DNA from 2 places in the Arthrobacter sp. PGP41 genome. Region 1 is predicted to be linked to the other one. Evidence: riboswitches for the same ligand, from Rfam matches in the RefSeq annotation. Region 1 holds a riboswitch; the other holds the start of a gene.
The links. A riboswitch is a leader RNA that binds a small molecule or an ion and turns the genes downstream of it on or off. The one in region 1 is predicted to bind glycine.
Positions count from the first base shown of each region.

Region 2: another riboswitch for glycine. It lies ahead of gcvP (aminomethyl-transferring glycine dehydrogenase); the one in region 1 lies ahead of gcvP (aminomethyl-transferring glycine dehydrogenase).

Region 1 is NZ_CP026514.1:791,936-803,954, forward strand. Features, by position in the region: gene C3B78_RS03690 (APC family permease) at 1-922, opposite strand, end outside; gene C3B78_RS03695 (Dps family protein) at 1,144-1,623, shown strand; glycine riboswitch at 1,834-1,932, shown strand; gene gcvP (aminomethyl-transferring glycine dehydrogenase) at 2,110-5,019, shown strand; gene gcvT (glycine cleavage system aminomethyltransferase GcvT) at 5,031-6,185, shown strand; gene C3B78_RS03710 (L-serine ammonia-lyase) at 6,399-7,835, shown strand; gene C3B78_RS03715 (TspO/MBR family protein) at 7,845-8,387, opposite strand; gene C3B78_RS03720 (lipid II:glycine glycyltransferase FemX) at 8,547-9,620, shown strand; gene C3B78_RS03725 (peptidoglycan bridge formation glycyltransferase FemA/FemB family protein) at 9,722-11,035, shown strand; gene C3B78_RS03730 (threonine/serine ThrE exporter family protein) at 11,072-12,019, shown strand, end outside.
Region 2 is NZ_CP026514.1:3,723,049-3,735,067, forward strand. Features, by position in the region: gene glyA (serine hydroxymethyltransferase) at 1-1,106, opposite strand, end outside; gene gcvH (glycine cleavage system protein GcvH) at 1,127-1,510, opposite strand; gene gcvT (glycine cleavage system aminomethyltransferase GcvT) at 1,653-2,774, opposite strand; gene gcvP (aminomethyl-transferring glycine dehydrogenase) at 2,785-5,637, opposite strand; glycine riboswitch at 5,689-5,796, opposite strand; glycine riboswitch at 5,798-5,895, opposite strand; gene C3B78_RS17105 (SRPBCC family protein) at 6,021-6,434, opposite strand; gene C3B78_RS17110 (ArsR/SmtB family transcription factor) at 6,431-6,778, opposite strand; gene C3B78_RS17115 (VOC family protein) at 6,824-7,183, shown strand; gene C3B78_RS17120 (GntR family transcriptional regulator) at 7,216-7,884, opposite strand; gene C3B78_RS17125 (ornithine cyclodeaminase family protein) at 7,927-8,913, opposite strand; gene C3B78_RS17130 (amidohydrolase family protein) at 8,990-10,327, opposite strand; gene C3B78_RS17135 (chlorohydrolase family protein) at 10,512-11,999, opposite strand.

The DNA.
Region 1 (12,019 bases):
TTTCGTGGATCTCGGTGTTGTTCAGGCCGTTGCCGGTATCACCGACACCGGCGAACATCATGGTGGCGATGCTCACCGTCAGGTAGATCGCCAGGACGATCACGGCAGTCAGGGTCCCGGCCAGGCCCGCCGTCCTCTTGCCGTTGGACGTTTCCTCATTGACGGTCAGGCAGACGTCCCAGCCCCAGTACACAAAAATGGACAGTGAGATGCCTGCAGCGATCTGCCCGAAGGTCTCGATCCTGGTGACGTCGAACCACTCCCAGCTGAACGGGATGGCAGTGTCAGAGGCTGACCAGTTGGCAAAGGCCATGCCAACAAAGAGGCCCAGGACAACCAGCTGGAATCCCACCAGGCAGTACTGCACCAGCTTGGTGGTGTGGAGGCCGCGGTAGCTGACCCAGACGGCCAGGGCCACAAACACAAAGCAGGTCAGCACGTTCACTGCCTTGTTTGCCGCCAGCTCGGCGAGCTCCGGCGAGCCCGTCAGCTGCGAAAGGAAAAGATAGAAGAAGTCGACGGCGACTCCCGCGAGGTTGGAGAGCACAATGATGTTGGCCGCCAGCAGGCCCCACCCGCCCATCCAGCCAACCCACGGGCCGAAGGCCTTGGTAACCCAGGTGAAGGTGGTGCCGCTGTCCGGGGAATCGGCGTTGAGTTCCCGGTAGGCGAGGGAGACCAGGATCATGGGGATGAAACCGATCAGGAAGATGACGGGCAGTTGGAGCCCGGCTTCATTGACCGTGGGGCCCAGGGCGCTGGTCAGCGTATAGGCCGGGGCGATGGTGGAAATCCCCAGGACGACGACGGCGAGGAGTCCCAGCTGACCGCCCTTCAGTCCCTTGGGGCTGGTGCCGGCGGTTGCCGGCGAGGCACTCCCGGAACCATGGGCGGATGTGCTGGTGCGGATGGTCTCGGTCATGGCACCACTTTCTGGAGAAGTTGAGACGGCGGTCACTATATGAATGACGTTCATTTAGTATGTCGATACACGGTCCTGGAAGCAAGGAAAATAATGAACGCTGTTCTTTTATTTCGGATGTGAGCGATTTAGTAAGCTCACTGAGAAATTCCCTGCCGGCCCTCCGCCGTGCCGGCTGGTGCTGGTAGCGTCGGGCTTACTGGACCAATTGAGGAGGATGCATGAAAGCTTCACCGACACTGACCAACAACCTGCAGGCCGTGCTCGCGGACCTGATCGAACTGCACATCCAAGGCAAGCAGGCACACTGGAACATTGTGGGAACCAACTTCCGCGACCTGCACCTGCAACTGGATGAGATCGTTGACGCTGCCCGCCAGTTCGCCGACGACACCGCCGAGCGGATGCGGGCCCTCCACGCCCTGCCGGATGGCCGCAGCTCCACCGTGGCCGGGTCCACCAGCCTGGCCCAGTTCCCGGAAGGCCTGATCAGCACCAAGGACGCGATCGAGCGGATCGTGGCCGCCCTTGAGGCCGCCGTTGGCACCATGCGCAAGGTTCACGATGAGGTGGATGAAGAGGATCCCACCACCGCCGACCTGCTGCACGAGTTCATCGCCAAGCTGGAGCAGTTCGCCTGGATGGTCAATGCTGAAACCATGAAGCCCACCGCGAGCGTTACTGCCCCCGACTCCAAGTAGCCACGCCTGGCCCAGGCCAAGCGCCCGGCACCGGACGTACTGTCCGGCGCCGGGCGCCGTTTTCAGCCTGTTCCCAGGCTGCGGTCACGGTGCCAGCTCTGGAGCGGCTGCGGGGCTGGCTGACATTTGCCCCCGGGCCCGCGGCATAGGAGAATTGGGCTGTGTGCGGGCCGTTACCGGTGCGCAAAGACAACCCAAATGAATAGCCTTTGATCTGCGGCGGGAGAGTTCTGCCAGAAGGTACAAGCAGGCGCCGTAGGAGCAATACCTCCCCAGGAATCTCACAGGCCCATGTACCGCCGCGGCGAGGCACCTCTGGAAAGCAGCACGGCGTCCGCTTCGAGGTCCGGTCCCCGGATCTTGGCTGTTGTGCTCACCGACGGTGCAAGCGGTGCCCGCGTGTTCAGGCAACGCGGAAACTCTCAGGTCCAGATACAGAGCGGGGAGGACCCGAATCGATGTGGCGTACCCTGCGCCGCCTTAGTTATGGAGTTCCTCGTGACTGTATCTCCGGCCTCCGCCGTTCCGGCCACTGCCACCCCGGCAACTGCCGAACCCGCTTCTGCCGCCACCTTTGTTGACCGGCACATCGGCGCAAGGCGCCAGGCCGACGTCGAAACCATGCTCAAGGCCGTGGGTTACGACACCGTGGACGCGCTGGTTGATGCCGCCGTCCCCAAGGACATCCGGCAGGACTCCGCGCTGGAACTGTCGGCCGCCCTGAGCGAAGTGGAGGTGCTGGCTGAACTGCGCCGGCTGGCCGCCAGGAACAAGACTGCCGTGCAGATGATCGGCCAGGGCTACTACGACACCGTGACGCCGCCGGTGATCCGCCGCAACATCCTTGAGGGCCCTGCCTGGTACACCGCGTACACGCCCTACCAGCCCGAGATTTCCCAGGGCCGCCTCGAAGCGTTGCTGAACTTCCAGACCATGGTCCAGGACCTCGTGGCACTGCCCATCGCCAATGCATCCCTGCTGGACGAAGCCACCGCAGTGGCCGAGGCAGTGCTGATGATGCGCCGGGCCAATAAGAACGCAGATGCCCGGGACGGCAAGACCGTCCTTGACGCGGACTGCCTGCCGCAGACCATCGCCATCGTCAAGGGCAGGGCAGAAGCGCTCGGCTTCGAGGTGGAAGTGGCCGACCTTTCCAGCGGCCTGCCCGACGGTGCCATCAATGGCGTGGTGCTGCAGCAGCCCGGCGCTTCCGGCCGCGTCTTCGACCACGCCGCAGTGATTGCCGACGCCAAGAGCCGCGGCGCGCTGGTGACCGTGGCCGCCGACCTCCTGGCCCTCACCCTCATCACCCCTCCCGGCGAGCAGGGCGCGGACATCGCCGTCGGCTCGGCCCAGCGCTTCGGCGTCCCGCTGTTCTACGGCGGCCCCCACGCGGCCTACATGGCTGTGCAGAAGGGCCTCGAGCGCTCCATGCCGGGCCGCCTTGTTGGTGTATCGAAGGACAACGCCGGCTTTCCCGCCTACCGGCTGGCCCTCCAGACCCGCGAGCAGCACATCCGCCGCGAGAAGGCCACGTCCAACATCTGCACCGCCCAGGCGCTGCTGGCCATCGTGGCCTCGATGTACGCCGTGTACCACGGCCCGGATGGCCTGAAGGCGATCGCCCAGGCCGCGCACTCCCACGCAAAGATGCTGGCCGCGTCCCTTAGGGCCGCCGGTTTGGACGTGCTGCACACGAGCTTCTTCGACACCGTCACCGTCTCCGTGCCGGGCAAGGCTGCCGGGATCGTCGCTGCCGCCGAAGCCACGGGCATCAACCTGCGCAGCATCGACGCGGACACGGTGGGCTTCTCCACCGATGAAACGACAACATCAGAAATTACCGCCGGGGTGCTGCAGGCCTTCGGCGTCCCGGCCGCCGCGGACGGCGAAGGAGCATTCCAGCTGGACGCCGCCGTCGAGCGTTCCTCCGGGTACCTGCAGCACCCGGTATTCAACACCCACCGCTCCGAAACCCAGCTGCTGCGCTACATCCGGAAGCTCTCGGATAGGGACCTGGCTCTGGACCGGACCATGATCCCGCTGGGCTCCTGCACCATGAAGCTGAACGCCACGGCCGAGATGGAGGCCATTTCCTGGCCCGAGTTCGCCTCCATCCACCCCTTCGCCCCGGACTCCCAGACGGAGGGCTGGCGCGAACTGATTGCCGGCCTCGAGGCGCAGCTGACCGAGATCACCGGGTACGACCAGGTGTCCATCCAGCCCAACGCCGGCTCCCAGGGCGAACTTGCCGGGCTCCTCGCGATCCGCGGCTACCACCACTCGCGGGGCGATCGGCAGCGCAACGTCTGCCTGATCCCGGCCTCGGCGCACGGCACGAATGCGGCTTCGGCTGTCCTGGCGGGCATGAAGGTGGTTGTGGTGGCCACGGCACCGGACGGAACCATCGACCACACCGACCTGTACGCCAAGATCGAGGCGAACAGGGACGCGCTGTCCTGCATCATGATCACGTACCCGTCCACGCACGGGGTGTACGACGCCGACGTCCGTGAAGTATGCGACGCGATCCACGCAGCGGGCGGCCAGGTGTACATCGACGGTGCAAACCTGAACGCCCTGGTCGGGCTGGCGCAGCCGGGCAAGTTCGGCGGGGACGTGTCGCACCTGAACCTGCACAAAACGTTCTGCATCCCGCACGGCGGCGGCGGACCCGGCGTCGGTCCCGTTGCTGCCAAGGCTCACCTGGCACCGTTCATGCCCGGCAACGCCGCCACCTGGACGGAAGGCAATGACGTGCCTATCTCGGCGTCCAAGTACGGCTCCGCGGGCGTGCTCCCCATTTCCTGGGCGTACGTGAAGCTGATGGGCGGCCACGGACTCACCGAGGCCACCAAGTCCGCGCTGCTGGCAGCGAACTACGTCGCAGCCCGACTTAACGATTTCTTCCCGGTGCTCTACACCGGCGAAGGCGGCCTTGTGGCCCACGAGTGCATCCTGGACCTGCGCGAACTGACCGCCCGCACGGGTGTCACGGCCGAGGACGTGGCCAAACGGCTCATCGACTATGGTTTCCACGCCCCCACCCTGGCCTTCCCCGTCGCGGGGACGCTTATGGTGGAACCCACGGAATCCGAGGACATCGGGGAAATCGACCGCTTCATCGAGGCCATGATCGCGATTCGCGCCGAAATCGACCAGGTGGCGAACGGTGACTTCACTGTTGCTGACAGCCCGCTCCGGAACGCTCCGCACACCGCCGCCGCGGCGATCAACAGCGACTGGGATCGCGCCTACCCCCGCGAGCAGGCCGTGTTCCCGGTGAAAACGCTTAAGCAGGACAAGTACTTCCCGCCGGTGGGCCGCATCGACGGCGCAGCGGGGGACCGGAACCTGGTCTGCGCCTGCCCGCCGCTTTCCGAGTTCGAAAACTAAGGACACGCTCCATGGCTGAGAAGCACACCGCCCTCTACGACGAGCACAAAAAGCTGGGCGCCTCCTTCACCGACTTCGGCGGCTGGCAGATGCCGCTCAAGTACAGCTCCGAGCTCGCCGAACACCGCGCCGTGCGCAATTCCGCAGGGCTCTTCGACCTTTCCCATATGGGTGAGGTCTGGGTGACCGGGCGGGACGCAGCCGCCTTCCTCGACTACGCGCTGGTGGGAAAGATCTCCGCCATGCCGGTGGGCAAGGCCAAGTACTCTCTGATCTGCAATGAGGACGGCGGCATCATCGACGACCTCATCACGTACCGCCGGCCCGCAACCGCCGGTAGCGCAGAAGGCAGTACCGACCGCTTCCTGGTGGTCCCCAACGCCGGCAACGCCGCAGTGGTGGCTGCTGAGCTTTCCAAGCGGGCTGCCGGGTTCGATGTGGAGGTGAATGACGCCTCCGCCGTCACGTCACTGATCGCCGTCCAAGGCCCCACGGCGCAGGAACTGCTGCTCCGACTGGTCCCCGCAGCCCAGCACAGCCAGGTGACGGAACTGAAGTACTATGCCGCCGTCGAGGTTCCGTTCTTGGTGGGCGGCGCCGGACTGGATTTGCTGCTCGCACGCACCGGCTACACCGGCGAGGACGGGTTTGAGATCTTCGTGTCCAACGACGACGCCACCGGCCTGTGGCAGGCACTGATCGCCATTGCCGAGGACGGGGAGCTGACGCCCGCCGGGCTGGCCTCGCGCGACTCACTCCGGCTTGAGGCAGGCATGCCGCTCTACGGGAATGAGCTCTCCCTGCAGGGCGATCCCTTCGCCGCAGGCCTGGGACCCGTCGTCGCACTGTCCAAGGAAGGCGACTTCGTGGGAAAAGCGGCCCTCACCGCGAAGAAGGCCGCCGGCGCCTCCGCCGGCCGAAGGCTGGTCGGGCTCAAGGGACTCGGCCGCCGTGCAGGCCGGGCCCACTACCCGGTCCTCAAGGACGGCGCCGTAGTAGGCGAAGTCACCTCAGGCCAGCCGTCACCCACCCTCGGGTACCCCATTGCCATGGCCTACGTGGACGTCGCGTTCACGACTGTTGGCACCACCCTGGATATCGACCTGCGAGGTAAGGCAGAGCCGTTCGAAGTCGTCGACCTGCCGTTCTACAAACGCGCCAAATAGTCGGATCCTCCGTGGCTGGCTTCGGGGCCGGCGGACCGGACATTTTCACGCGTGCCTTGGGCCCACGCCGTCAGGGTTCCCTAGCCGAGCTTGCGAGGTTAGGGAGACGGTGGGGAGCACGCTTTCGAAAAGTCCGGCTCCGTCGCCCCTCGTGCGCATGTCGCCTTGGTGACGCTCTACCCGCCCGCTACACGTCAAGTAAGGAATCCCACGATGGCCGTTGGTGTCTTTGATCTTTTTTCGATTGGGATCGGTCCTTCGAGTTCCCATACTGTGGGGCCGATGCGGGCTGCTGCTGTGTTTGCGGAGGAGCTCAAGGGTTCCGGCAGGCTTGCGGAGGTGGCGTCGTTGCGGGTGGATTTGTATGGGTCGTTGGCGGCGACGGGCCACGGCCACGGCACGATGACTGCGATCCTGCTGGGGCTGGAGGGGTTCCATCCGGAGCTGATCCTGCCCGATGAGGTGGAGGAGCGGCTGGCGGCGATCGCGGAGACGGGTTTGCTGCACCTGGCCGGTTCCGTACCCCTGCCGTACGGGGTGAAGGATATGGTGTTGCGGCCGCTGACGGTGCTTCCGCGGCACACGAACGGGATGACGTTCACGGTGTCTGACGCCGAAGGGCAGGTGCTGCATGCGGCGACGTTTTTCTCGGTGGGTGGCGGGTTCATTGTCCGTGAGGGTGAGGAGGACGCGGCCCAGCAGGAGCTCGAGGAGTCCAAGAAGGAGCTGCCGCTGCCGTTCCGGACTGCCGCGGAGCTGCTGGAGCACTGCCGGGACACGGGGTTGGGGATCAGTGATGTGATGCGGGTGAACGAGGAGGACAGCCGCACCCCGGATCAGATCCGGGCGGGCCTGCTGCACATCTATTCGGTGATGGAGGGCTGCGTGGCCGCGTCGCTGAAGCGTGAGGGGGTGCTGCCGGGCGGGTTGAAGGTCCGCCGCCGTGCCCCGGACTGGTATGACCGGCTGCGGAAGGAAAGCTCCCGGCCGGCCGGATCCCAGGACGAAGGCCAGGACGCGGAGTTCCATGACCCGAGGTATTGGCAGGAGTGGGTTAACTTGATCGCCCTGGCCGTGAATGAGGAGAACGCTTCCGGCGGCCGGGTGGTGACCGCGCCGACGAACGGGGCGGCCGGGATCATCCCGGCGGTGCTGTATTACGCCCTGCATTTCGCGCCGGGGATGGAGAACGCGTCCCGGGTGGACCGGGAGGATGTGGTGGTGAAGTTCCTGCTCGCTGCCGGCGCGGTGGGGGTGCTGTACAAGGAGCAGGCCTCGATCTCGGGTGCGGAGGTGGGGTGCCAGGGCGAGGTGGGGTCGGCGTCGTCGATGGCCGCGGCGGGCCTGGCTGAGGTGATGGGCGGGACCCCGGCGCAGGTGGAGAACGCGGCGGAGATCGCGATGGAGCACAACCTGGGCCTGACGTGTGATCCGATCGGGGGCCTGGTGCAGGTGCCGTGCATCGAGCGGAACGCGATCGCGGCGGCGAAAGCGATCAACGCGGCGAAGATGGCGCTCTGGGGCGACGGCTCCCACCGGGTCTCCCTGGACGAGGTCATCATCACGATGCGGGAGACCGGCAAGGACATGAGCTCCAAATACAAGGAAACGGCCATGGGCGGCCTCGCCGTCAACGTCGTCGAATGCTAAAGGAAGCAGTCAGTTGTAAACGGCGGCCCACCAGTTCAGGGTGCAGGCGAACACCAGCCAGGCAACGTAGGGCAGCAGCAGCAGGCCAGCGGTCCGGCTGATGGGACCGAAGTACAGCACCGTCACCGTGACGGCGGCGACCAGCGCCAAAATAACGGCCAAAGCCAGCCACAGCGCGGCCGTGCCCAGGACGGGATACAGGCCGAAGAACACCGGAGTCCAGGCGAGGTTCAGGCCCAGCTGGACGGCATAGGCCGCCAGTGCGGGCCCGGTCCTGGACGTCCGTTTCCGCCACACCAGCCAGGCAGCCACCGCCATGGCCGCGTACAGCACCGTCCACACCGGCCCGAAGAGCCAGTTGGGCGGCGACCAGGGCGCTTTGTCAGCCGTGGCGTACCGCCCGTCTACGTTGCTGACAGTGGAGAACCCGCCGAGCGCCGCAACCAGGAAGGACGCCGCCAGAAATCCGGCCAGCGCTGCTGCCTGGACGCCGGTACCGTACGGCTGGTCCCTTCCTTCCGGCGGGGACGCCACTCCATCCTTCGGCTGCATGCTTCCACCCTCGCCAACGCCCCCGTGCGCGTCAAGGCAGGCACGGGCCGGGGCCTTGCTGAAAAGCCGGGAGGGCATCAGGCTTTAGACTTGAGGCTGCATGTCCGCACGCAGACACGAGTACCGAACCGCGCACGAAACCGATTGGACACGGCCCCCTTGCGAGAATTCACCGCACGATTTGCCACAGCCGAGGAAATTGAAAACTGGGACAAGCACGTCACGGCCAACCCCAACGGCGGCAACATGCTGCAGTCCGCCGCATATGCCTCAGTCAAGAACGGCAGCGGCTGGAAAGTCCGGTTCCTGGTGCTGGAGAACCCGGCAACTGCCAGCTACAACCTGGTGCTCGAAAAGAGTTTCCCGCTGCTCGGCCGGCTTTGGTATCTCATCAAGGGCCCTGACCTGGCGGCTGCAGGTGACCTGAAATCAGCGCTGGAAGCCTGCGCGGCTTTCGCCCGCAGCCGGAAGCTCAACGTCTTCACCATCAAGATCGAGCCGGACGTCGTCGACTCCGAGGAGGCCCGGGCGCACCTGCATGACGCAGGGCTGGTCAAGGCACCCAACATCCAGTCCAACGACTCCACGGCCCTGCTGGACATTTCCGGACCGGAAGAAGCGGTGTTCAAGGCCATCTCCTCCCGCGCCCGCAACGCCATCCGCCGCGCTGAGCGGGAAGGCTGCGAAGTGGTCCGCGAGGAACACGGACCGGAAACCTACCGGGCCCTTTATGACCTCATGGCCGACACCGTCAAGGCCAAAGGCTCCATGCCCCTGCGCAGCTACGAGTACTATGCCGCCTTCTGGGACGAGTTCTGCAACCGCGGCCAAGGCAGTTTCTTCTTCACCTACGAGGACGGAAAGCCCAGCGTGGGAGCCTTCGTCATCAACTACGGGGCAAAAGCCACCTATAAGGACGGCGGCTCCATCCAGAACCGCAGGCAATACGGTGATTCCCACCTGGTGCAGTGGGCAGCCATCCGGCGCATGCAGGAACTGGGCTGCACGGAATACGACTTCTGCGGCACGCCGCCAGCCTCCCGGATCAAGGACAAGACCCACAACCTGTACGGCATGGGTATGTTCAAGACCAGCTTCACCAAGACGGTCACCGACTTCGTGGGATGCCACGACTACGTTCTCTCGCCCGTGAAACACCGGCTCTGGGTTAACGGAGCAGAGAAGGTCTTCCGCCGGATCGAAACCGCACGCACCGGCCAGCAGTTCTACTGACCCGCGGGCAGGAGCGCCCCGCCGGCTGCCCTGCCCCATCCCGACCGACCTCGCCCGCTGCCCGCCATTGCCAGGCACTTATCCGTGAAGAAGGTAACTCCTTGAATGCAATCCCCGCCGCCGATCTCGAGTTCGCCGTGCTCAGCGACGCCGAATTCGAGCAGTTCGCGCTGAAGCACCCGCAGAACAGCTTTCTCCAATCCGTTGACTTTGCCCGGTTCCAGCGCGCCAGGGGACAGCAGGTGGAGCTCTTCGGCGTCCGCCAGGACGGCGAACTGGTTGCAGCGGGGAAACTGAACTACACCACCACCCGGCTGGGATACACAGTCTGCGAATGCGCCAAGGGACCCCTGATGGACTACACGGACCCTGACCTGGTGCGTGCCGTCGTCGGCCTCCTCCGGCAACGCGCGGCCGAGCGCAAGGCCGCCGAACTGCGGATCTCCCCGAACCTCAGGTACATCGCCCGTGACGCCGATGGCGCCGAGCACCCCGAGATCGAGGACAACCGGCCGCTGGTGGCACAGCTCGGCGGGCTGGGCCTCCGGCACCAGGGCCTGGACATGAACTTCGTGAACGTGAACTGGATGTTCATCAAAAACCTCGAAGGCATCCAGGACGCGGAAGAACTGATCATGGGCACCAGCTACCGGACCCGGAAGGCCATTCGGAAGGCCGAGAAGAACGGCGTCTTCCTGGAACAGGCAACCCTGGACACCCTCGACGAGTTCTACGGCGCCCTGAGCCGGGCCGGTGACGAAAAGGGCTTTGTGTACCGGGAGCGCGCCTACTACGAGCAGCTGCTCCGCACCACGTCGCCTGAGTTCACCAAGCTCATGATGGCCAAGATCGACATCCCCGCCTACCGGAAGTCCATCACGGAGCGGCTTGCCGCTGAATCAGACACCGCTGATGAATTGCGCCATGAGGTGGCGGAGACCGGCAGCAAGAAAAAGAACAACCGCCTCAAAGTGGTGCAGGACCTGGTGGACAGCTACGAGCGAAGCCTTAAGGACATCGAGCGCTTTCCCGACTCGGTGGGCGTGGCCACCGTGGCCGCGATCCACTTCGTCTGCTACGGCGACGAGGTGGTCTGCGTCATCGGCGGCACGGTGCAGGACTACATCTACTTCAACGGCGCTACCTCGCTGTACTGGGGAATGATGCTCCACGCCCTCGAAAAGGGCTATCCGCGGTACAACTTCTACGGGACGTTCGGCATCTCCGGCCAAGACGAGGAAGGCCACGGGGGCTACGCGTTCAAGAAGGGCTTCGGCGGGGAAGTAGTGCAGCTCCTGGGCGACTTCGTGCTGCCTGTCCGGCCCGCCGTATTCCACGCCAACAGGCTCGCCCGGATGGCAGCCGGCGCCGCACGCATCGTGCTGGGCAAACTGCCGCTGAAGCGCTCCGCCTGACGCCGCCTGCACACCACCACAACGGGAGGAGGGACCATGACTGACCGACCCGAGCGCCCCGGCGCCGGATCCCCGAAGGCCAGGCCGCGCACGGACGGCCTGCCCAAGACCGAGCCGCTGACTCCCTCCCAGCTGCGGCAGAACGCTGCGGCCAAGAGGATGCTGCGTCGCCTGGTCCAGGGTGAAAACCCGCCCACGGCTCCCTTGAGCATCGTGGACAGGCTCACCGGCAGCCCCTACGCGAACCCCACGATCCAGGTGGGAGGGGTGGATACCTCCGCCCGCAAGACCCTGGACTTCGCCCTGCACCTGGCAGAAACCATGTTCCGCTACGGTGCGGGTGCCCTGGAGGTGGAGACCAGCATCATTGCAGTCACTGCCGCCCTGGGGCTGAAGAACATCGAGGTGGACATCACCAACCAGTCCGTTGGCATCAACTACGCCCCCAAGGACCAGACGCCCATCGCGCTGCTGCGCGTAGTCCGCTCCTGGACCAACAACTACGCCGGCCTGGCCAAGGTCCACCAGCTGGTGACCGACATCGTCGCCGGGGGAGTGGGCCGGGACGAGGCCATCCGGCGGCTGGAGGAGGCAATCACCAGCCCCAAGCCGTTCCCGCGCTGGATGGTGACCGCGGCGTTCGGCGTTTTTGCTGCAGCCTTCGTTGCCGTGCTGGGCGGCGGACCGGCGTCCTCTGCCATAGCGTTCGCAGCCAACATCGGGGTGAGCCTGCTGGCCCGCCAGCTGGGCCGGTGGCGGGTTCCCGACTTCTTCATAACGGCCAGCTGTTCCTTTGTGGTGACGCAGTTGGCGCTGGTCCTCTGGCAGTTTGGCCTGACAGCGTCGCCGGCCATCGTGGTGGTGGGAGGCATCCTCCTGCTCCTGCCCACTGGGCGCCTCGTCTCCTCTGTGCAGGACGCCATCAACGGCTTCCCTGTTACGGCCGCAGGGCGGTTCCTGTCCACGCTGCTCACTTTTGGGGCC
Region 2 (12,019 bases), 1.3 Mb from region 1:
ATTGGCGGGCGCGGGTCGAACGGGACGGCGTTGCGGTTGACGGTGATGTCGATTTCCGCGAGCCGGTCCTCGGCCTGCTGGCCGTCGAGATCGCAGTTGCGCAGGTCAACGAGGACCAGGTGCACGTCCGTGCCGCCGGAGACCACGCTGATGCCCTTCGCGGTGACGTCCGGCTGGACGAGGCGCTCGGCAAGGATCCTCGCGCCGGCCAGGACGCGTTCCTGGCGCTCCTTGAACTCGGCGGACGCGGCGATCTTGAAGGCCACGGCCTTGCCCGCGATCACGTGCTCCAGCGGGCCGCCCTGCTGTCCGGGGAACACAGCCGAGTTGATCTTCTTGGCGATGTCGGCGTCGTTCGTCAGGATAATGCCGCCGCGCGGACCGGCGAGGGTCTTGTGCGTGGTGGACGTGGTGACATGCGCGTGCGGGACCGGCGACGGGTGCAGCCCGGCGGCCACGAGCCCGGCGAAGTGGGCCATATCCACCATCAGGTACGCGCCCACGGAATCGGCGATCCGGCGGAACTCGGCGAAGTCCAGCTGCCGGGCGTAGGCGGACCAGCCGGCCACGATCAGCGCAGGCTTGGTTTCCTGGGCCAGGCGCTCCACCTCGGCCATGTCCACGGTGTGGGTGTCCTCGCGGACGCCGTACGGGACCACGTTGTAGAGCTTGCCGGAAAAGTTGATCTTCATGCCGTGGGTGAGGTGGCCGCCGTGGGCCAGGTTCAGGCCCATGATGGTGTCGCCCGGCTTGATCAGCGCGTGCATCACCGATGCGTTGGCCTGGGCGCCGGAGTGCGGCTGCACGTTGGCGAACCCCGCGCCGAACAGCGCCTTGATCCGGTCGATGGCAAGCTGTTCGATGACGTCCACGTGCTCGCAGCCGCCGTAGTAGCGCTTGCCCGGGTAGCCCTCCGCGTACTTGTTCGTCAGCACCGAGCCCTGCGCCTGCATCACGGCGACGGCGGTGTGGTTCTCCGAGGCGATCATTTCCAGACCGTCGCGCTGGCGGGTGAGTTCGTCGTCGATCTTCGCGGCGATCTCCGGGTCCAGAGCGGACAGGTCCGCGTCCAGGGACGGGGAGATGACCTGCTCGAAGTCAGTCACTGCTGTGTTTGCGGCCGGGTTCACAGTTCGCCGCCGTTGGCTGCCGCGTACTCCTCAGCGGACATCAGCGGGCCTTCTTCGGTGACGGCAACTTTGAACAGCCAGCCTGCGCCGTAGGGATCGTTGTTGATCAGGGCGGGGTCGGAGACCACTTCGTCGTTGATCTCCACAACCTCGCCGGTGACCGGGGCGTAAAGGTCGGAGACGGACTTGGTGGATTCAACCTCGCCGCAGGTCTCGCCCGCGGTGACCGTGGAGCCAACCTCGGGCAGGTCCACGTACACGATGTCGCCAAGGGCTTCGGCAGCAACAGCGGAAATGCCAATGTTGGCGGGTCCGGATCCGTCCGCGGCAACCCATTCGTGCTCGGCGGAGTACTTCAGTTCAGCAACAACTTTTGCCATGTTTTTTCCTTAGGTTCGTGTTTGAGAAAGTGAGGGAGCGTTGGCCCAGATCCCGCATCAAGTGAGAGAGCGTCGGCCCAAAACCAGCATTAAGTGAGAGAGCGTCGAGGGCCGGCGGATGTCAGCCCCGCCGGGGCGGACGTTACTTCTGGCGCTTGTAGAACGGGAGTGCTACTACTACGAAGGGCTCTGGCTTGCCGCGGAGGTCGATGTCCAGGGCGGTGCCGGGTTCTGAGTGTTCGACGTCGACGTAGGCCATGGCGATCGGGTAACCAAGGGTGGGGCTCGGCTGGCCGGAGGTCACTTCGCCCACGACGTTGCCGTCCTTGAGGACCGGGTAGTGGCTGCGGCCGGCGCGGCGGCCCAGGCCCTTGAGGCCCACGAGCTTGCGGCCGGACGTGGAGCCTGCGCCGAGTGCTTTGAGTTCGGCGAGCACGGCCTTGCCCACGAAGTCCGACTCCTTGGCCAGCGAAACCACCGGGCCCAGGCCTGCGGCGTAGGGGTTCCCGTCGCGGGAGAGCTCGTTGCCGTACAGGGGCATGCCGGCTTCGAGTCGCAGCGAGTCGCGGCAGGCGAGGCCGGCCGGGATGAGCCCGTGGCCGGCGCCAACTTCCAGCAGCGCGTCCCACAGGCCTGCCGCGTCCTCGTTGGGAATGTAGATCTCGAAGCCGTCCTCGCCGGTGTACCCGGTCCGGGCCAGCAGCAGCTCCTGTCCGTTGATCTCTACCTCAACGGCCGCGTAATACTTCAGCTCCGTCACCAGGGAGTGCTGATCCGCAGGAACGAGCGTCAGCAGGATGGCCTCCGCGTTCGGTCCCTGCACCGCGATCAGGGAGGTCTCGGCGGAAACGTCGTTTACGGTGACGTCGAAGCCGGCAGCCCGCTCGGCCAGCGCTGCGGCAACCACCGCAGCGTTGCCGGCGTTGGGGACCACCAGGTACTTTTCTTCACTCCGCCGGTAGGAGATGAGATCGTCGATGATGCCGCCGTCTTCCTGGCAGATCAGCGAGTACTTGGCCTTGCCCACGGCAACCGCGGACAGCTTGCCGGCCAGGGCGTAGTCCAGGAAGGCTGCGGCGTCCGGGCCGGTAACCCACACTTCGCCCATGTGGGAGAGGTCGAACAGGCCGGCGGCGTTACGGACGGCGTGGTGTTCGGCCAGTTCGGAGTTGTACTTCAGGGGCATCTGCCAGCCGCCGAAGTCGGTGAAGGAGGCGCCGGCAATCTTGTGCTGCTCATACAGCGCGGTGTAGTTCTCAGTCATCAGGGAATCCTTAGTTTTCAAACTCGGAAAGAGGAGGGCAGGAGCAGACCAGGTTGCGGTCCCCTGCCGCGCCGTCGATGCGGCCCACGGGCGGGAAGTACTTGTCCTGCCGGAGCGATGCCACCGGGAAGGCGGCCTGCTCGCGCGGGTACGTCCGGTCCCAGTCAGAGGAGACGACGGCGGCGGCCGTGTGGGGTGCGTTGCGCAGCGGGGACTTCTCAACGGTGAAGTCGCCGGCGGCCACCTGGTCGATTTCCTTGCGGATGGTGATCATGGCTTCGATGAAGCGGTCGATCTCCGCGAGGTCTTCGGACTCGGTGGGCTCCACCATCAGGGTGCCCGCCACCGGGAAGGACAGCGTGGGGGCGTGGAAACCGAAATCGATGAGCCGCTTGGCCACGTCCTCGGCCGTGACGCCCGTGCGGGCGGTCAGTTCGCGCAGGTCCAGGATGCACTCGTGCGCCACCAGGCCGCTTTCGCCGGTGTAGAGCACCGGGAAGTGCTCGTCCAGGCGGGCGGCAACGTAGTTGGCCGCCAGAAGTGCGGACTTTGTGGCCTCGGTCAGGCCCTGGCCGCCCATCAGCTTCACGTAGGCCCAGGAAATGGGCAGCACGCCCGCGGAGCCGAAACGTGAAGCGGAAATTGCGACGCCGTGGCCGGCCTCATGGGCAGCTTTGTTGGCATCCCCCGGCATGAACGGTGCCAGGTGGGCCTTGGCGGCAACCGGTCCGACGCCGGGTCCGCCGCCGCCGTGCGGGATGCAGAAGGTCTTGTGCAGGTTCAGGTGCGAGACGTCGCCGCCGAACTTGCCCGGCTGGGCGAGCCCGACAAGTGCGTTGAGATTGGCGCCGTCAACGTACACCTGGCCGCCGGCGGCGTGGATCGCATCGCACACCTCGCGGACATCGGAGTCGTACACGCCGTGCGTGGACGGGTACGTGATCATGATGGCGGAGAGGACATCCTTGTGGACCTCGATCTTGGCCGCAAGGTCGGCATGGTCGATGGTGCCGTCTGCAGCGGTGGCAACCACCACAACCTTCATGCCGGCCAGGACGGCGGATGCGGCGTTCGTGCCGTGCGCAGAGGCGGGAATGAGGCAGACGTTGCGCTGCTGGTCCCCGCGGGAGTGGTGGTAGCCGCGGATCGCCAGCAGGCCGGCGAGTTCGCCCTGGGAGCCGGCGTTGGGCTGGATGGACACCTGGTCGTAGCCCGTGATTTCGGCAAGGTCGGCTTCCAGGCCCGCAATCAGTTCACGCCAGCCGGCAGTCTGGGAGTCCGGGGCGAACGGGTGGATGGACGCGAACTCCGGCCAGGAAATGGCCTCCATCTCGGCGGTGGCGTTGAGCTTCATGGTGCAGGAGCCCAGCGGGATCATGGTGCGGTCCAGTGCCAAGTCCCGGTCGGAGAGGCGGCGGATGTAGCGCAGCAGCTGGGTCTCGGAACGGTGCGTGTTGAACACCGGGTGCTGCAGGTAGCTGGAGATGCGCAGCACCGATTCGGGCAGCTCGAAGCCCTCACCGGACACAACCGGACCGGCGCCAAAGGCGACGGCAACCGCGGCGAGGACCTCCGGCGTCGTGGTTTCATCAACGGACACGCCAACGGTGTCCGCGTCGATGAGGCGCAGGTTGATGCCGCGGGCTTCGGCGGCGGTGATCACCTTGGCGGACTTGCCGGGAACACTGACCGTGAGGGTGTCGAAGAAGGTGTCGGACACCAGTTCGCGGCCGGCGGTCTTCAGCGTGGCGGCTAGGGCGCGGGCGTTGTTGTGGACGGTTTCGGCGATCGCCTTCAGGCCGTCGGGGCCGTGGTAGACGGCGTAGAAGGACGAGACGATGGCCAGCAGCGCCTGGGCTGTGCAGATGTTGGACGTGGCCTTCTCGCGGCGGATGTGCTGCTCGCGGGTCTGCAGAGCAAGGCGGTAGGCCGGGACGCCGGCGTTGTCCTTGGAGACGCCCACGATGCGGCCGGGGAGGGTGCGTTCCATGCCGTCGCGGACGGCCATGTAGGCGGCGTGCGGTCCGCCAAAGAACAACGGCACGCCAAAGCGCTGGGTGGAGCCGACGGCGATGTCCGCGCCCTGCTCGCCCGGCGGGGTGATGAGGGTGAGTGCCAGGAGGTCGGCAGCGACGGTGACCAGCGCGCCGCGCTCCTTGGCTTCGGCGATGACGGCGGACTGGTCCCAGACGCGGCCGGAGACGCCGGGCTGCTGGAGGACGACGCCGTTGATGTCGCCCTCGGGCAGGCCGTTCGTGAGGTCGGCGATTTCCACCTCGAAGCCGAGGGCCTCGGCGCGGCCCAGCACAATGGCGATGGTCTGCGGCAGGAGGTCGGCGTCCAGGACGGTTTTGCCGTCCTTCGCAGTCTTGGACTTGTTGGCGCGGCGCATCAGCAGCACGGCTTCGGCGACGGCGGTGGCTTCGTCGAGGAGGGAGGCGTTGGCCACCGGGAGCGCGGTGAGGTCCTGGACCATGGTCTGGAAGTTCAGCAGCGCCTCGAGCCGGCCCTGCGAAATCTCGGGCTGGTACGGGGTGTAGGCGGTGTACCAGGCGGGGGCTTCAAGGATGTTGCGGCGGATCACCGGCGGGGTCACGGCGCTGTAGTAGCCCTGGCCGATCATCTGCACGGCCATCTTGTTCTTGCCGGCCAGCTTGCGGAGCTCGGCGAGGACCTGGACTTCGCTGAGGGCGCCCTCAAGGGTGAGCGGCTTGTCCTGGCGGATGGAATCCGGAACCGCGCTGTCCACCAGGCCATCAAGGGTGTCGTAGCCGACGGCCTTGAGCATGGTGTCGATGTCGGACTGGCGGCGCGCGCCGATATGGCGGTCTGCGAAGGTGGTTGGGGACGAGTGAACCGTCATGAGAGGAACTCCATAATTCAGGTGGCAAACGGTGCCACTTCGATTCGGGTTCCTCCCCGCTCTGTATTGGACCTGAGAGTTTTGCGTTGCCCTGCCGTTCAGCGGGGCGCCACTTGCACCGTCGGTGAGCCCGGTTGCCCGGACTGCTTTCCAGAGTTGCCTTGCCGCGGCGGTACGTGGGCCTGAGAGATTCCTGGGGAGGATTTGCTCCTACGGCGCCTGCAGAACGTACCGGCAGGACTCTCCCGCCGCAGATCATAAGCACGTGCCACTGGTCGGTGACACGGCTCACACCATACAGGTTTTCGGGGCGGGATGCAAAATCCGTGCCCCTTCAAGGAGGACGCACGACGGCGGGACGCGCCCGCCGTCGTGCGCCTCCTTCAGCGTCTGGAGACGCCGGCGAGGACTCCGTCGATCTGCGCCAGCAGGCCGGGCCAGCCGCTGCCCATGCCCTCAAAGGCCTGCCTGCCCATGGGGGTGTCCAGGCGGAAACCGGCGTGTTCGTGGTGGAGGACCGTGCCGCCGTCCACCGGCTCAAGCCGCCATGTGATGGTGGTGTCCAGGACGCCCTCCGAGAAGAGGAATGTGATGGATTTGCCGGGGTTTACGGTGAGGACTTCGCACTGCTGCTGGCCCCAGGAGCCCATGTCCAAGGTGAAGCGGTGGCCGGCGACCGGCGCGATGTCGCCCGGCGCCCACCACCTGGCCAGCAGCTCGGGTGTGGTCAGGGCGGCCCACACAGAGTCCGCGGGGTGCGCGAAGCGGCGTTCGAGCCGGATGGCGTTCTCGGTCATGACGGTTTCTCCTCGTCCAGAAGTTCTGCCAGCGCGTCGAGGCGCCGGTTCCAATAGTGCTCGAAGTGCTTCACCCAGCCGCCGATCTCGGCAAGCGCCGAAGGCTGAAGGTGGTACAGCCGGTGGCGGCCGTGCCGTTCTTCCCGGACCAGCCCTGCCTCGCGGAGCACGGCCAGGTGTTCAGACGCTGCCGAGCGGCTGAGCTCAAACATCCCGGTGAGCTCCCCCGCCGTCCTGGGACCATGGCGGAGCTCGTCGAGGATGACGCGCCGTGCGGGGTTGGAGACAGCACCGAAGACATCAGGAAGCACGGCACCAGTATATGTGTCGGAAAATTCCGACATATTGACAGTCTAGTCCGGGCCCTCGGCTGCATTTAGGCTGGGCGGATGTTGAGCATCGGCAGCACCGTCCTCGGCGTCAACGACCTGGCCCGCGCCACCGCCTTCTGGCACGCCGCCCTCGGCTACGTCCCGCAGGAGCCAGGGGACGAAACGTGGGTAATCCTGGTGCCGGGATCAGGCCCCGGAGCGCAGCTTGCACTCATGCTGAGCGAAACGCCGGTCCAGGAGCACCCCCGCATTCACCTGGACCTGTATGCGGACGATCAGGACGCCGAGGTGGAACGTCTGGTTTCACTGGGCGCCCAGCACGTCGACTGGGACCTGTATCCGGAGGACCCCGATTTCGTGGTCCTCGCCGACCCCGACGGCAACAGGTTCTGCGTCATCGACAAAAGTCCGCGGTAGCCCCGCCGTCGAACCTTGAACTTCCGGCCGGGTCAGTTTTCAGGCAGTTGCCCGGCCAGCCCCTGCAGTGATGGTTCCCGGCCCAGCTCCACATGGGCGAACGCCAGCGCTGCCGCAAGTTCGGCCTTGCCGTCATAGATGGCCCGGCATAGGCTCAGGTGCTCCGCGCACTGGACCTGGGGATCACGGTGCCCAGTCAGGGTGAAGAGCCACTGCATCCTGCCGAGGAGCGGCTTCATGGAGTACTCCAGCAGCGAGTTGCCTCCCATCGAGACGATCTCCGCGTGCAGGGCCGTGTTGATGAGCGGGATCTCCGTGTGGTCGTGGCGCAGGGTTGCTTCTTCGGCCTTGTCCATCATGTGCTGCAGGCGCGCTGTGGACTCTCCCCGGGCGGCGGCCTGGGCGGCGAGCCGCGCGGCGAGGACTTCGAGGCTGAGCCGGACATCAAAGAGTTCATTGATGTCCCTCAGGGTGATCTGCTTGACGGTGGCCCCGCGCCGTGGCGAGGTGTCAATGAAACCTTCGGCTTCCAGCTGCTGGAGGGCTTCGCGGACGGGTACCCGGGAAACGTCCAGAGCCTGTGACAGCTCGCGTTCCCTGAGCCGTGAACCGGGCGCGAAGTCACCCGAGATGATCAACTCCCGGATCCGTGCACGGGTAGCATCAGCCGAAGACGCGGGTGCGTCCGCCTGGGTACTCAAAGATGCCTCCTGCTGGTTCCAGTGCCCTGCTTCCGGGCTGCCTCAGTTATTCAGCTCCACGCGGGTGCCGACCCCCTGGTTGAGTGCAGCGTCATACAGGAGCCTCCCGATGGCAAGGTCCTGCAGGCCGATACCCACCGAATTGAACAAGGTTATGTCCTCATCCCCCAGACGGCCTGCTTTTGTCCCGGCCGCCACGTCACCAAGTTCGGCTTCCACATCGTCAAAGCCCATGACGCCTTCAGCCACAGGGACGATCAATCCCCCCGACTTCGCTTGGGCCGTTGCCAGGCTGTCCACGAAGACCCGCGCCCGCGCCATACCCGCTGAGTCAATCTCCCGGTGATCAGGCCGCGGACGGGATCCGACGGCGTTGACGTGCAGTCCGGGCTGGAACCAGTCCCCCTTGACCAGCGGCTCAACTGCTGGCGTGAGGGTGCACAGCACGTCCGAGTCCTCAACAACTTCCTGCACACTGGCGGCGCGCGTGACGTGCAGCCCGTATGAGGAAATCCGGTCACAGAACGCAGCGACCGTCTCAGTGGAACGGGACCACACCACGACATTTTTTATCGGCAGGACGGCCAGCATGGCTTCCACATGTGCCACCGCCAGGGCCCCCGCCCCCACCAACCCCAAGGTGGCACTCCCGGGCCTGGCAAGCAGCTTGGTCGCCACCGCGCTGGCAGCGGCCGTACGGACCCGGGTGGGGACTTTACCGTCCAGGATGGCCAGTGTTTCACCGGTCAGCTGGCTTACGAGCATGATGGTGGACCGCTGCGAGGGCAGGCCGGCCCCGCCGTTGGACGGGATGTCCGCCAGTAGTTTCACGGATGCCAGCTCCTCCGGCCCGGACAGCGCCGCCATCGGCAGGAACCGGGCATCCGAAGACGGCAGGAGGAGCGAATCCGGTGCGGGCTGGACAGCGGTACCTCGGCTCAGGCCGGCAAAGACGCGTTCGACGGCGGCAATGGTTCCGGGCATATCGGCGAGGGTTTCGAGCTCGGAGGCTTTTAGGATCAGGGTCATGGGGGTCGCTTTCAGAGTGGAAGGGCGCGTTAGCTCGAGCGGTCAGGGTTGGTTGGGAAACCCCGGCGTGAGAGGCTCAGAGGCTGTTCCTGACAAGGACTCCCTGCGCCACCACGGCCCGTATTCCTTCCAAGGCAGAGCCGCTGGACAGGGGATCAGAGTCCACAATGACGGCGTCAGCGAAGGAACCGCGCACCAGCCGACCGGCGTTTTGACCCCAGCCCAGCAGCGCGGCGGCATTGACCGTGGCGGCCCTCAGGGCTTCCAAGGGTGAAAGCCCGGCCTCACTCAGCAGGCGGACTTCCGTGCCGATCGGAGTCACGTCGGATCCGAAGGAGTCCGTGCCCGCAACGACGGTCACACCGGCATCATGGGCGGCTTTCACGGCTGCTTTGATGATGGGTGTGTACTCCTTGCCCCGGGCAGCAAGGATTGGGTTGGACGAACCCGCCATGCTGGTGATGGCATCCATGGTCGGAGTGAAATACGTACCTTGGCTGGCCATCCGGGAGATGGTCTCTTCGGTGACGAAGACTCCGTGCTCGATGCTGCGCACCCCTGCCCGGACCGCGCCGTCTATCCCTTCGGCACTGTAGGCATGGCACAGCACACCCGCTTTGCCTGCCGCCTTGACCACGGCGGAGAGCTGATCGTAGTTGTAGACCAGCTCGCGGGGATCCTGCTCCGGCAGGCCTGCCCGGGGGTTGGCCCTTGTCTTAATCACCTGCGCGCCGCGGTTCAGGTTCACGCGCGTGAGGTAGGCGAGATCGCCCGTTTCCCTGACTCCGCCGGCCAGGGAGGCAAGGGGTGCAAGGTCAGGGTCGGCGAGGAGCGAGTCCCCCAGCTCGGGTGAGACGAACAGCCCGGCAGGGCTCATCCGGGGCGAGGCTCCGGCGGCCCAGGCAGGCAGGGCGGCCAAGGCGACGTCCTGGTAAAAGCTGCTCGAGCCGCTCCTGACGCTGGTTGCTCCGCCCTGCAGAATGGCGCGCGCATCCGACAGCGCGTTCGCATGGACATGCACGTCGATGAGTCCTGGAAGGACCCAGCGGCCGGAGGCGTCCACCACGTGTGCCCGCCCGGCAAGCGCGGCCACTGCACGTCGCGTTTCCTCCCGGGTACCGACCGCACTGACCTTTCCTCCTTCCAGCACCAGGACGCCGTCATAGACAGCGTCGCCGGTCTGGGGATCCACGATGGTGCCGCCTTCGATGATCATCGGCGGCGGCGAAGCGGGACACCCACGGCGGCCGGGGCCTGCCGTGTTGCCCTCCGCTTTCGCGGCCGGGGCATTTCCCAGCTGGGCGGCAAGGCTGGCCACCGAGATCCCGGCGAGGGCGGCTGCTCCGGCGAGGATCCCGCGGCGCGGAACGGCCGGCGAAGGGAGGGCGGCGGGGGTGTGGTCGTGCAGGCACATGGTTTCTCCAAAGGGATGAGCCCTGCGGCGGAAGCGCGGGGTCCGTGGATGGGTCAATGTCAAGCGATTGGCGGGGGCGGTCGAACTTCGCCCCTACGTACTGGTGGCCCCGACTTCGTTCACAATAGCCCCACTGGTATACCAAGGACTAGGGTGGGCGGGAATGCGAATTGCCGGAGCCAGGTTAGGAAACGCCTGCCGGAGCGACGATGTCCGCTGGCGGATACGTGGGCGGAAACAGCTCATCAGGGTCCCGGCGCCGGCTGTCCCGCTCGGAATAGGCTGCCCGCATCCGGTCGAACAGTTGCTGCCCCTCGGCCCGCAGGGACTCGAGGTCCAGGCCGGGCAGGGCGCCGTCGACGACGACGGCACGCCCGGCCACGAAGGTATCGGTCACCTGGCGGGCCGTGCCGTTCAGCACGAGTGTGCGCAGCGGGTCCTCGACGACACCATCTGCGAAGCTGGCCAGCGAGACCACCGTAATGTCCGCCTGCATACCGGGCGCAAGCCTTCCCAGGTCCGGCCGCCCAAGGGCCGCGGCCCCGCCGAGGGTGGCGGCGTCGAAATAGTCAGCCAGGGCGCCTGCGTCGGGCCTTTCCTCGACCAGCCGGGTCAGGTGCATCCCCACGTCGATGCCCCGAATCAGGTCCGGAGGGAAGGAATCGGTGCCTAGGCAGAGATTGACGCCGGCCTCGCGGAAACGGTCGAATGACACAAGCTGCTTCTGGTAGCGGAAGGACGTCAAGGGGCAGTGGACAATGCTGACGCCGTGCCTGGCCAGCAGGTCCAACGGGCCTCCGGCGGCCGCCGCAGCAGGATTCCTGGCGTCAATCACCACGCCGTGAGGAATGAGGAGGCGGGTGCCGAAAAGGCCCGTGGATTCCAGAAGTTCCAGCACGCTGCGCCCGGCAGAGCGCAGCAACAGCCCGTCTTCCAGGGGAGATTGCAGACAGTGCAGCCGCACGAGGGCGTCCCGCTCACGGGCAATCCGGGCAGTCTCCCGCATGAGGTTTTCGGACAAGGTCTCAATCCGGCACGGGAGCAGGACGCCGGTGATAAGCGGGTCCGCGAGGTCAGCTGCGAAGTCCAGGAAATCCCGTGCGTCCTGCAGCCCGGCAACCCCGCGGGCCTCATCGAAGTGGACTTCGCGGTCCCCCGCCGCAGTGGTGACGTGGACCCCCGACCGGTAGGCCGGCCCGAGGTAGCCCCGGAGTCCGATCCGACGGCTGGTCCGCGCCATGTCCACCAGTTCATCGAGCCCTTCGGCCCAGGAACTGTGGATCTCCGAGGCAATCGGCATGTAGGTGGTAATGCCGTGCAGTGCCAGCTGCGCCAGCGCGAACTCCCGCACCTTGGCGCGTTCAGCCGGACTGAACACATCCCGGCGGTTGTTGGCAAAGTAGTTCTCGGACCACAAGTGGCCGGCGGCAACTTCAGGCGAAGGCCACGAGTCGAGGATGAGGTGGTCGATGTCGGCGAGGGCATCCAGGTCAATCAGTCCGGGGATGACCAGGCTCTTGCCGTAGTCGCGTTCCTCATCCACGGGACCGTCATAGCCGCGGCCGACAAAGAGGATGACAGCACCTTCGAACACGACTTCGCCGTGCTCAATGAGGGTGTGCTGTTTTCCATCAAAACCCAGAACGTACCGGGCGGAGATTTTCGTGTACATCGTGCCTCCTTGCACCTGGG